Regions from separate parts of the Alteromonas sp. KS69 genome, predicted to be linked through region 1. Evidence: predicted binding sites of a transcription regulator. Region 1 holds the regulator's gene; the other holds the start of a gene.

What was found. The regulator FliA, encoded in region 1, starts transcription of late flagellar genes. The targets are predictions, from matches to a motif close to CTAAAGNTNNNNNNNNNNNNGCCGATA.
Region 2: C7Y69_RS07615 (VC2046/SO_2500 family protein) is a predicted target of FliA. The motif match lies at 2,293-2,319, and genes of this name have one in related genera.

The regions. Positions count from the first base shown of each region.
Region 1 is NZ_PYHU01000005.1:336,598-342,925, forward strand. Features, by position in the region: gene C7Y69_RS04825 (chemotaxis protein CheA) at 1-988, opposite strand, end outside; gene C7Y69_RS04830 (protein phosphatase CheZ) at 1,001-1,765, opposite strand; gene cheY (chemotaxis response regulator CheY) at 1,800-2,183, opposite strand; gene C7Y69_RS04840 (RNA polymerase sigma factor FliA) at 2,220-2,951, opposite strand; gene C7Y69_RS04845 (MinD/ParA family protein) at 2,948-3,814, opposite strand; gene flhF (flagellar biosynthesis protein FlhF) at 3,811-5,202, opposite strand; gene flhA (flagellar biosynthesis protein FlhA) at 5,232-6,328, opposite strand, start outside.
Region 2 is NZ_PYHU01000008.1:90,714-96,574, reverse strand. Features, by position in the region: gene C7Y69_RS07630 (ATP-dependent 6-phosphofructokinase) at 1-51, opposite strand, end outside; gene C7Y69_RS07625 (hypothetical protein) at 233-562, opposite strand; gene C7Y69_RS07620 (response regulator) at 562-2,205, opposite strand; gene C7Y69_RS07615 (VC2046/SO_2500 family protein) at 2,398-2,883, shown strand; gene C7Y69_RS07610 (rhodanese-related sulfurtransferase) at 2,970-3,965, shown strand; gene C7Y69_RS07605 (EF-hand domain-containing protein) at 4,028-4,270, shown strand; gene rluF (23S rRNA pseudouridine(2604) synthase RluF) at 4,404-5,144, shown strand; gene C7Y69_RS07595 (adenylate kinase) at 5,193-5,714, opposite strand; gene C7Y69_RS07590 (hypothetical protein) at 5,796-5,861, opposite strand, start outside.

The DNA of each region.
Region 1 (6,328 bases):
GCTCTGACGCTTTTTTAGCTGCTGGACTAGGCGCTGGCGCTTTTGCGGCAGGCGTTGATTTAGCCGGCGTACTAGCGGCAGATTGCTCTGCCTTGGCTTTCTGAATTGCTTCTGTCGCCTTTTTATCTACGGGCGGCGTATTTGCTGCTGGTTCAGCACCTTGCGCTGTAGGGCCTTGTCCTGAACCATGTAATTGGTCAAGCAATGCTTCAAATTCATCGTCGGTAATTTCTTCACCGCTAGGCGCTGCCGCTTTCGACGCAGCTACAGGCGCTGGTTCTTCTTCTTTGAATTTACCTTTACCGTGCAATTCGTCTAGCAGTGCTTCAAATTCATCGTCGGTAATATCATCACCTGAACCACCAACCGCGGGGGCTGCCGCTTTTGGTTCTGCTTTCGCAGATTTACCTGGGGCATTTGAACCATGAAGTTCATCCAGCAAGGCTTCAAATTCATCTTCAGAAATCTCGTCGATGCCGCCATCGCTACTTGCGGCAGGCGCTTCAGGTACAGGCGCTTCTTCTAACGCGAATTCTTCTTCGGCAGCGGGGACTTCAGCCGCTTCACTACTGTCACCAAAGATGTTTTCGTCTGGGGTTTCTGGGGTGCTTAACTTATGCAGCAAATCAACTAACTTTGCGTCTGCAGGAATTAGTGGTTCTTGCGCTTTAACACGCTCAAACATATCGACTACTACATCGGTGGCCTGAAGAATGGTATCCATTAATTCAGGCGTAAGAGTACGTTGTCCGTTTCGCATTACATCGAAAACGTTTTCTGCACCATGGCAAATTTCAACTAATTCGGTAAGCGACAAAAAGCCGGCGCCACCTTTTACGGTATGGTAACCACGGAAGATAGCATTCAGTAAATCTGCATCTTCAGGATTATTTTCCAGATCAACGAGCTGTTCTTGTAATTGTTCAAGGATCTCCCCAGCTTCAACTAGAAAGTCCTGTAATATATCCTCGTCAACATCAAACGCCATGCGCCCGCTCCCCTAAAAACCTAAGCTAGACAAAAGATCATCTACGTCATCTTGGCCAGATACCACATCATCGCGTTGGTCTGCATCAATAATTGGACCTTCGGCTTCGACACTATCGATCTTGTTAACTTTTTCGACTTTCGCTTCCAATGGCTTGTCTTGCTCCGCCTGTTCGGGTTCACCGAACATCGTCAGCATATTAACTAAGCTATCTTCCACTTCTTTTACGAGTTCAATCACTCTGCGAATAACTTGACCGGTAAGATCTTGATAACCTTGTGCCATTAACACTTCGGTAAGCAATGATGTAAGCTTAGCTGATTGTTTCGATCCGTCTTTTAGCAATTCGTCTAAATCTGCACATAAAACTTTGAATTCGCCCAACTCAAGTTGACGATTCATCAGTTTCTTCCATTCCGGCATAATTTTTTCGATACGGGTAGAGAGCACTTCAGCAATTGGCATACTCTCTTCAACTGCGTCCATGGTGGTATTGGCAGCTTTTTCCGTTTCTTCGATAACGTACATCAGTCGCGTTTGCGCATCAGGAATGTCATCAACGGTTAAATTTTTAATACGTTCATCGATTTGGAAGTTATTCAACGAGTCATGAAGTTGACGCGTTAATTTACCCACTTCAGCAAAGAGCTCAATGGACTCTTTCATCGAAACAGCTTCTAAGACAGCGTTCGCTGATGCGTTATCGCCCTCTTCAAGATACGCTACCAATTTTTTGGCTTCTTCGAGCGTTATGGAGACACTTTCATTTGTCGACATCCAGTAAACCTCATTTCTCTGGTGAGCGTCTGGATCAACCTAAACGTTCGAAGATTTTATCTAATTTTTCTTTCAACGTAGCGGCAGTGAAAGGTTTAACAACATAACCATTCACACCAGCTTGCGCTGCGGCAACGATTTGTTCTTTCTTCGCTTCTGCTGTCACCATAAGAACCGGTAGGTGTTTCAACTTATCGTCGGCACGTATAGCGCGTAATAAGTCGATACCTTGCATACCTGGCATATTCCAATCTGTTACAACAAAGTCAAAATCACCTTGTTGTAGCATAGGCAGCGCGGTGTTACCGTCGTCCGCTTCCTGGATATTGGCAAAACCCAAATCTTTTAGCAGGTTCTTTATGATACGTCTCATGGTAGAAAAATCGTCAACCACGAGAATTTTCATACTTTTATCCAAAATAGCCTCCAATGAGGGGTTAATTGTTATTAATTTCTATTCTTCGTCAACTTGCCACGATTTCATTCGTGATTTGAGTTTTAACATGGCCTGACTATGAATTTGACTTACTCGCGATTCACTAACATCAAGAACTTCGCCTATTTCTCTAAGATTCAGTTCTTCATCATAGTATAAAGAAAGTACAATCGCTTCCCGTTCGGGTAATGTAGTAATAGCATGTGCTAGCGCTTTTTGGAAAGCCCCTTGCATCAAATCTTCTAACGGTGCGTCGCTGCCTCGGTTTTTTTCTGTAGAAATGACATCTTCAGAAACCCCAAGGTCTTCAATCCCCACCAATTTTCCGGCATTCACTTCGTTCAGCATTTGATGATAATCTTGCATGCTAACATTCATTTTAGCTGCAATATCTACATCTCGCGCGTCTCGGCCTGTTTCACCTTCAACTTGAGAGATGGCTTCTGTGATTGCCCTACCGTTTTTATGAACGGAACGAGGAGTCCAATCACCTTTTCTTATTTCATCAAGCATGGCGCCACGAATACGAATACCTGCAAAGGTTTCGAAACTTGCCCCTTTGGAACCGTCAAAGTTTCGTGCAGCTTCTAGCAGTCCAATCATACCTGACTGGATTAAATCATCGACAAGAACACTGGCTGGTAGTCTCGCCATTAAGTGGTGTGCTATCCGCTTCACTAGCGAAGCGTGACGCTCAACTAATTGTGACTTGTCTGTTTGCTGTTGATAAGCGGCTGCTTTGCTATTCAACGCTGACTTCCTACTGCTTTATCTGCTATTAGTTGCTCAATAAAAAATTCTAAATGGCCACCCGGTTGCGCAGGTATAGGCCATGATCCTGCTTTGGCTGCTAGCTGGCTAATCGCCACTGCTGCCGGAGAACTTGGATAAGCATCTACAATTGACGTTTGCTTACGTACTGCTCGGCGTATGTTCTCGTCAAAAGGAACTATTGCTACCAATTCTAGCGCAACATCTAAGAATCGCCCTGTTACTTTAGATAATTTGCTGAAAAGTTCCTGACCTTCTCTAACATCGCGGACCATGTTAGCGACCACTTTAAAGCGAAAGACACCGTGTTCTCGGTTAAGAATTTTAATTAATGCATAGGCATCGGTAAGTGAAGTGGGCTCATCACACACTACCACCATAATATCTTGGGAGGCTTTGGAGAAGCTTAGCACCATATCGGAAATACCCGCTGCGGTATCCACAATAAGCACATCAATGGGCGTGCGCAACTCGCTGAATGCTCTTATGAGTCCTGCATGCTGCGTTGGTGATAGCTCTGCCATTGATTGAGAACCTGATGTGGCTGGTGCTATTTTTATACCGTGAGGACCCGTAACGAGAACATCGTCCAAGGTACACTCACCAGATAATACGTGGGAGAGGTTTTTCTCTACTCGCAATCCTAGCATTACATCCACATTGGCCAGACCTAAGTCTGCATCCAATACCATTACCCGCTTTCCCTGCTTTGCCATAGCAATAGCTGTGTTTAGCGTAATATTTGTTTTACCAACGCCACCTTTACCTCCGGTGACGGCGATAACTTTGATTAATCGTGATTGCTTCATTTTTCGTAAGCTACTCGCTTGATCATCAATCATACTGCTCGTGCTGTTTTAACCACATTGTTACTAGTAGTATGATTCAAACCGTACTTTTTATAAAGCTTTGCAGCAGCAGATACTAAAGATTTTGCTTCTGCAATCTTAATGTCTTCAGGAACTTTCTGTCCATCTGTTACATAACTGACAGGTAACTGGTACTCCACCGCTGCGCTAAGCACTTCGCCTAGAGAGTAGCACTCATCAAGCTTTGTAAAGATACAACCGCTAAGTTCCACCCCTTCGTACGCATCTATAATACGTTGTAATGCAGCATATTGGGTATTCGCTTGCGCTACTAGGTATTTTTTCACTGGCTGCATTTGACCGTTATCAAATTGATTTATCTGTTTAATTAATCGACTATCTCGTTGACTAAAGCCTGCCGTATCAATTAACACTAGTCTCTTATGGCGTAATTGAAACAATAAATCTGATAATTCTTCACTACTTTGTGCTTTACGCACTGTGCAGCCAATAATTTTTCCATATGTGGCTAATTGCTCAAACGCTGCAATACGATAGGTATCAATCGTAATCATGGCAACGGAGTCGGCGCCGTATTTCTGTGCGTAACGAGCAGCTAATTTAGCAACTGTAGTGGTTTTACCTGTTCCGGTAGGACCCACTAACGCTACTGCGCCCTTTTGCGTAAGTATATCGTTACCTGTCACATTAATGCGATTAGCCAATAGGTTTAAAAGATATACCCAAGCGTCACGCTCGTTGTAATGCGACGGCGTATAACTAATCAGTTGCTCTGCCAATGATTGGCTTAACCCCATGTCGGTTAAACGCTGAATTAAATAATGATGTACAGGCTGCTGACGACGACTTTTTGCTTCCATCAAATCAGCAACTTGGTATTGAAGCACATTTCGTAGTGACGCCAACTCTTCTTTAATTTGAGATAATTCGTCAGACTGAGGAGCACTGCTGTTATCAATGCTTTCATTAAGACTTGACGCTTGATGGCTTGGGAATTCTGAGGCGACTTGACTGGCTTCTACATCGTCGATAAAGGCTTCTGAAAAGTCTAAGTGTGATGCAATTTTATTGGCATGCTGAGCGTTAGCACTAGGTGCTGAAGCTGGGCTTTGAATACTGCCACCATGTTGTTTTTCCAACAGCGCTTTTAAGCTATCTGGGCCATCATCACCGATGATTTCGCTAAGACTTGGAACAGCCGCTTTCGCTCGCCCTGCTGCACTAGGCGCTGGCTTTTTAATCGACAGTTTGGCTTCCGGTTCTTTATCGTAAGCGGCGACCAATTCGATACCGTCAGCAAGCTTTCGGTTTGACATGATAACGGCATCGCTGCCCAATTCCGCTTTAACTTGGCTTAAAGCTTCTCGCATATCTTTGCCAAAGAAACGTCTGATTTTCATTGAAAACTCTCCAATCACCCAGTGTCAGATTATTGACCGACCGAACTGACTATTTTTATCTGCTTATCGTCGGGTACTTCCTGATAGGAAAGTACATGTAAACCCGCGACCGAATACTTTAAGAAGCGAGATAGTACGGGGCGCAACATACCGGAAGTGAGAAGTACTGCAGGCTCACCTTCTAATTCTTGTTGCTGACTAGCTTGCTGCAATGATTTTTGCAGCTTATCGGCCAGTCCTGGTTCTATACCAGCGCCATCTTCGCCACCTGCTTGTAATGACTGGTGCAACATCTGTTCCAACTCTGGCGCCAAGGTTATGACGGGTATCTCTTTCGCACCTTGGGTAATTTCTTGGGTGATTAGGCGTTTAAGCGCAATACGTACCGCAGACACTAGTACATCTGGGTCTTGGCTACGCGGGCCGTATTCGCTCAAGGTTTGTACAATGGTACGCATGTCACGAATAGGCACTCCTTCAAACAGCAAGGTTTGCAGCACTTTAACAATGGTGCTTAACGGCAGAATATCAGGCACTAACCCTTCAACTAGTTTAGGATGCTGCTTAGCTAGCATATCTAGAAGCTGCTGCGCTTCTTCATGTCCAAGTAGTTGGTAGGCGTTGTTAGTCAGCAATTGACTTAAATGAGTAGCAACCACAGTAGCAGCATCAACCACGGTATAACCCAGTGTTTGCGCATGCTCACGCTTATTCGGTTTTATCCATACCGCATCTAAGCCAAAGGCAGGGTCTTTGGTTGCACGGCCTTCCAGCTTGCCAAATACTTGACCCGGATTAATCGCAAGTTCTTCATCGTGACTTATTTGCGCATCGCCAATAGTTACGCCCAACATCGCAATGGTGTATAAATTAGGTTCTAAATCTAAATTATCGCGAATGTGCACCGGTGGAATAAGAAAGCCTAACTCTTGAGATAACTTCTTACGCACCCCTTTGATACGAGTGAGCAGTTCTCCGCCCTGAGACTTATCTACTAAGGGGATTAATCGGTACCCGACTTCTAAACCGATGGTATCTACGTGCTGCACATCATCCCACCCAAGCTCTTTTATTTCGGGCGCAACAGTGTCATCTTTCACGATATTCGCTGGGGTTTTAGGTTTTT
Region 2 (5,861 bases), on a different contig from region 1:
CATTCCTGGTGCATCACCACCTGATGTTAGCACTGCAACGCGTTTAGACATATTCATATCCTTTTCTCGCCTACTTATACGCCCCATTGAAAAGATGTTGCTACTCACATGGCGCTACACCATACCGTAACATGGTTAAATCAAAACCACATCGCCAATCAAAACTAGTTGCGCATGTAAGTTTTATGTACGACATTCCCAAATAAAGCTGGGTACATAAAGAACCTTCTACTTAGTAGTCTTTGGCCGGCAAACTTTCCTTTTTAACCGCAGCTTGTGCCTTTTTACCAATGGCTTGCTGCTCTCCTTTACAAATAGTGTCGTAATCATCTCGATAGTATCTGAAGTTTTCACATTCACTTTCATAACGTTTTTTCGCTGACATAGCTTGTTGGGGATAGCGGTTGTCATTCATCACTTTCGACAAACTTTTGCATACATGTAATTGGCGATTTACTTCTACAATGTCTTCACAAGGTGGTGTTTGGCTGCACCCATTAAGTGCTAAAACTGAAAGTAGACTAGCAAGCGCACAGATTTTTTTAGATTGGGTTATTATCATTATGTTGTTCCCATAAAAGTGTCTAAGTCATTGCGAAGCGTGGAGTATTTTTCTTCGTGTTGGGCCTTTAGTGGCATGTCGTCAATAAGTTTATAAAGTCGACGGCATTGTTTAAATAAATCAGGATCTGGCTTTTGGTTCTTGCTTAATATTTGTAATAAGCACTGCAGTAAGTTGAGCGCTACACCTGTATTTACCGGCGAAAAACCTTGCGCAAGCGCAAAAGAGTCTTTTGCTTTTTCATATTGTTCTTGTTGATAAAGCTGAATGCCTTCACGGTTAAACTGCTGATAATTTGTAAGATTTTGTTGGGCTTTGGTCGTCTCAGAATGCAATAAAAAGTTGCTGTTGGAATCGAATTCTAAATTCTGCTGCTTAATAATATCTTGAAGTTGTAGTGCATCTTCATATTCACCAAGGTCGTACATGACTTTAAGGCTATCTGGAATAAATGCGATTGGCGGCGTGGTGTACTTTTCATCTATAGCAGCTTGTGATTGCGCCAAGTTCTTTTTTGCATCCAGCATTTTTCCATCAATAGCATTAACTCGAGCGTTAATAATGCTGCCAAAAATACTGACGTCAAAATCTTCGTCTATTCGTAGTATGTTTTCATCAAACTTACCTCGTTGCAGGGCAAGTAAAGCCTCTTGTTGATAGCGGTTTCGTGTACGTTTGTCATCTGTATATTCGGCGACATCAAGCAAGCTTCGAATAAACCCACACCAATGCAGGCTGTTTTGATGCACGGTTCTTTTCGATAAATCCCAAATGGCCAAACTAGAGGTAGAGGCTAAAATGTAATCGTTATGGTTTCGCGCGATAGAGCATGCACTAAAATGCCTAGGCAACGAAAAGGGCGAAAGTTTTATAGCCTGCTTGATAGCAGAAATTGCAATTTCGCCTTGGTTCTTTGCATCATTGGCTTTCGCCAATACATCATGCGCCTCGGCATTAAACCGGTTGCGTTTAATAATATCCTCGGCAATACCGATGGCTTTATCGTATTTTTCTGAGGCGAGATAGGTTTTTGCCAACGCAACTTTGGCCCAAATTATTGGCTTTCCTTCTAAGTAGGGCGAAAGTACGTCCAACGCTTTGTCGTATTGCTCTAGGCGCAAATACAGTTCAACTAATAATTGTTCACACGTGCCTTTATAAGGGGATGGCGTACTAATAAGATCTTCGCACAAATCGATAGCATTGTTGATATTTTCATTGGCCACCTCTTGCAATACTGCCCCTAAAAACTGACGTTTCTGCCAGGCACGGGTAATACGTGTTTTAAGTTGTACCTGCGAAAAAGGCTTAATAAGATAATCATCAGGGCGTCGCTCAATAGAGCCAAGTACCACAGGGCGTGCGCTATCAGCGCTAATTAATATAAACACGGTGGTGGGTTTAATTAAGCGTTTTATTCTAAGCTCTTCAATAAGCTCGAAACCGTTTTTCTTGTCTACCCCTAAATGAAGATCGCAAACAACAATATCAAATTTTTGCTTTTTACAAAGAGACAGAGCCTTTTCCGCAGAAGATTTAGTGACAACGTCACTTGCACCCATGGAGTGTAATAATCCACGAAGCAGTAAGAGAAAAGGGCGTTGATCTTCAACAATAAGCACCTGCTTATCCGAAAAGTTCATTTTTCATCCAATGACAACCATGACACTTCAACTACTTGAGAGGTTCTATATATGATTGTTTAAAATACCGATAAGGGCAAGAATAAGCTTAAGAAAAACATTATCTTGCCGACACTATAGGTATGAATTTTAAATCTTCCTATTTTTGTGTCTGATAACGATATAAATGTAAATAAATCCATAGACCCCAGTATGGCTTGGGAATGGAACGGTACGCTGTCAAAAGCAGCGGGTAATGCCACGCTTTTTGCTTTGTATTTGGCAATGCAACAAAGTGCACTTGCCGACACTATATCGATAGAAAGCCCAAACGAAGACGAAGCCACTAGAGGTATTACACAGCGGCTAGAAGCACTTAATTTCTACCGTAGAGCACCACTTTGTGCGAGTGAGGCAGATTGGTTGCACATGAATCGATTGTCTCAAACAATAGCGCATCAAGTAGCACTGCAGGAGCCCACATCACTGCAGTTTGAGGCAGTACGCCTTCACAATGAAATGTACCCAGTACCTCTTGCACAAACGAATGACGCAAAGAAAATTAGCCAAGATGTTATTACGAACTGTTCGTTAGCCACTCAAAAGCGCATTGCCGCTACTTATTCCACCTCTATTGATGAAGACAACACAATGCTTAGTGACATTATTGAGCAGTCTGAATCCTTTCTTGCTGCCTAACTGGAAATTTTAAAACTGGTTTGATATAGTGCGCGCCGCATTTTTGCACTGGTTTTACGTTCCAACTAGCAAAGGTAAATACTACTATGTCTAAATATATCGTTTGCGCGATGTACAAGTTCGTCGCGCTTGAAAACTTCGAGGCCATGCGCCAACCACTATTAACTGCCATGGAATCTAATGGCATTAAAGGTACGCTTTTACTTGCCAGCGAAGGCATTAATGGCACCGTTTCAGGCACGCGAGAAGGTATTGACGGATTACTCCAATATCTTAACGCCGATGAGAGAATTAACCCCATCTCTTGTAAAGAGTCACTTCACGAAGAACAGCCTTTCTACCGCACCAAGGTAAAACTTAAAAAAGAAATCGTCACCATGGGTGTTGAAGGTATCGACCCGCGTAAAACCGTAGGTACGTACGTGAAACCTAGTGACTGGAACGCGCTAATTAGCGATCCCGACGTCACCGTGATAGACACCCGTAATGGCTATGAAATCGAAATCGGCACTTTCAAGCACGCTATCGATCCAAAAACGGAGACTTTTCGCGAGTTTCCAGAATATGTCGCTAAAACATTAAGCCCAGAGAAAAACAAAAAAGTAGCCATGTTTTGCACCGGCGGTATTCGCTGTGAAAAATCTACGGCCTATTTAAAAGAGCAGGGGTTTGACGAGGTATACCATCTGGAAGGCGGTATTCTTCAATATTTAGAAGATGTACCAAAAGAAGAATCACTGTGGGAAGGTGACTGTTTTGTATTTGATAATCGTGTGGCTGTGAATCACGATCTTGAAAAAAGTGACTATCATCAATGTTATGCCTGTCGCTTACCGATTACAGATGAAGACATGCAAAGTGAGAAGTATGAGTCTGGCGTAAGCTGCCCGCATTGTTTTGGTACCCATACAGAAGATCAACTTTCTCGTTTTCGTGAACGTGAAAAACAAGTTAATCTTGCGAAGATGAGGCAGCAAGAACACGTGGGTACAGAGGCGCGGATCACCATGGAACAAAAGCGTGAAGAAAAAGCCCGTTTGCAACGTGAACGCGCGTTAAAAGCAAGAGAAAATCAGGCATAGACACTACTCAATAAGGGCGTTACACTCACCCTCTATGTAGTTGCTAAAAAAAGGGAAAGCGCGTGACCGCTCAACTTTCAGACGAAAAAATTGAAGAAATAAAGAAAGATTTTACCTTCTTCGACCAAGATGGTAATGGTCAGATTGATTTAACGGAGTTTATCGAGTTATTAACCGTTATTTCGCCAAAAACAAAAGCCAGCCATGTACAGGAAGGTTTTAAATTAATAGACAGCAATAACGACGGCTATATCGACTTTGAGGAATTCCTCGAGTGGTGGCAAGAGTGTTGGTGGGAATATTAATACTAACTGAATGTTAAAAAAGCGAGCTTTTAGCTCGCTTTTTTTATAGTAAAATTAACGGTAATAAAGTTGAGAAAACAACCGGCACGGTTTACTCACGTTGTCGTTTAGAAAAAAGGTAGGGACTTTTAGCATGAGCTCTGAGGTAACAAAACGTCTTAATAAATATATCAGTGATACAGGACTGTGCTCACGACGTGAAGCTGATAAATTAATTGAGCAAAATCGAGTTACCATTAACGATAAGCTGCCTGAGCTAGGCACCAAAGTCGCGCAAGGCGATAAAGTGAAGGTTGATGGAAAGCTTGTTAAAGCGGTAGCCGAAGATAAATCGGACCGCATTTACTTGGTATACAACAAGCCCATTGGCATTACCTGCACTACCGAGCGTCATGTGAAAGGCAATATCATTGATGCAATCAAGCACAAACAGAGAATCTTTCCAGTAGGCAGACTCGATAAGCCATCAGAAGGATTGATTATTCTGACCAGTGACGGCGACATTGTGAATAAAATTCTGCGCGCTGAAAATGCCCATGATAAAGAATACGAAGTGACGGTTAACCAACCTATCAGTGAGCGTTTTGTACAAAAAATGGCAAGAGGCGTTCCCATTTTAGGCACGGTAACTAAACCGTGTAAGGTAAAAGCTCGTGGTAAGTTTCAGTTTTCAATTATTCTAACCCAAGGCTTAAACCGACAAATCCGTCGCATGTGTGAGTTCCTCGGTTATGAAGTTACCAAGTTGAAACGCACGCGCATTATGCATCTAGAGCTAGGTAACTTAAAGCCAGGCCAATGGCGAAACCTTACTGAAAAAGAGCTTAATCAGCTAAATAACGCCGTACAACAATCGTCTAAAACAGCAGGGTAGGCGATGCTAACAGAGGGACAGTTAATTTGTGGCTAGATGACTCACACATTAGCTAAAAATTGTTCCGCTTGTTGGGGGGACGTTAAAGCGAACTAAGCGAACATCTTTTAATGTTTGACTGGCAAAAAGCGTTGCGTATTTACGTTTGGTTTTCCAGTAGTTTTGTAACATCCAGAGAATAACTGAATCGGAAGAGAAAAAGTTACGTCTAAATGATTCTGTATTTCCTGTACCTGCCCACAACTCTTTTTGTGAAAATGAACGTTTAATTGAGCGAACCACAATTTGTTTAAACGTATGATAGAAACTGTAATCTAACCAAATTATTGTATCTACGTACTGCCATTTTAGGTGGTTTGTCTTAGATTGATTACCATCTAGTACCCAAGACGCTTTCTCTAAATGAGCTTCAAGCAAGGAAAGAAACTCGTCGTTTTCTAAATGTTCCCAATTTGGCAGCCAAAATAGTGCATCCATTTCGATGCAAGGAATACTTAAATGCTTAGCGAGGCGATAGCTAAAATGGGATTTCCCGCTGCCACTTGTACCAATTACATTTATTCTCTTCATTATATTTTCTAAATTTTTACAGGCGATTCAGTTTATCTTTAAAACAGTGACTAAGTGGGGAGAGAACATATTTAACGAGTGTTAGGTGTTCCCTTTAATCAAATGCAAAACGTCACTAATTGCTGACTTTAACAGTAGACCTACACA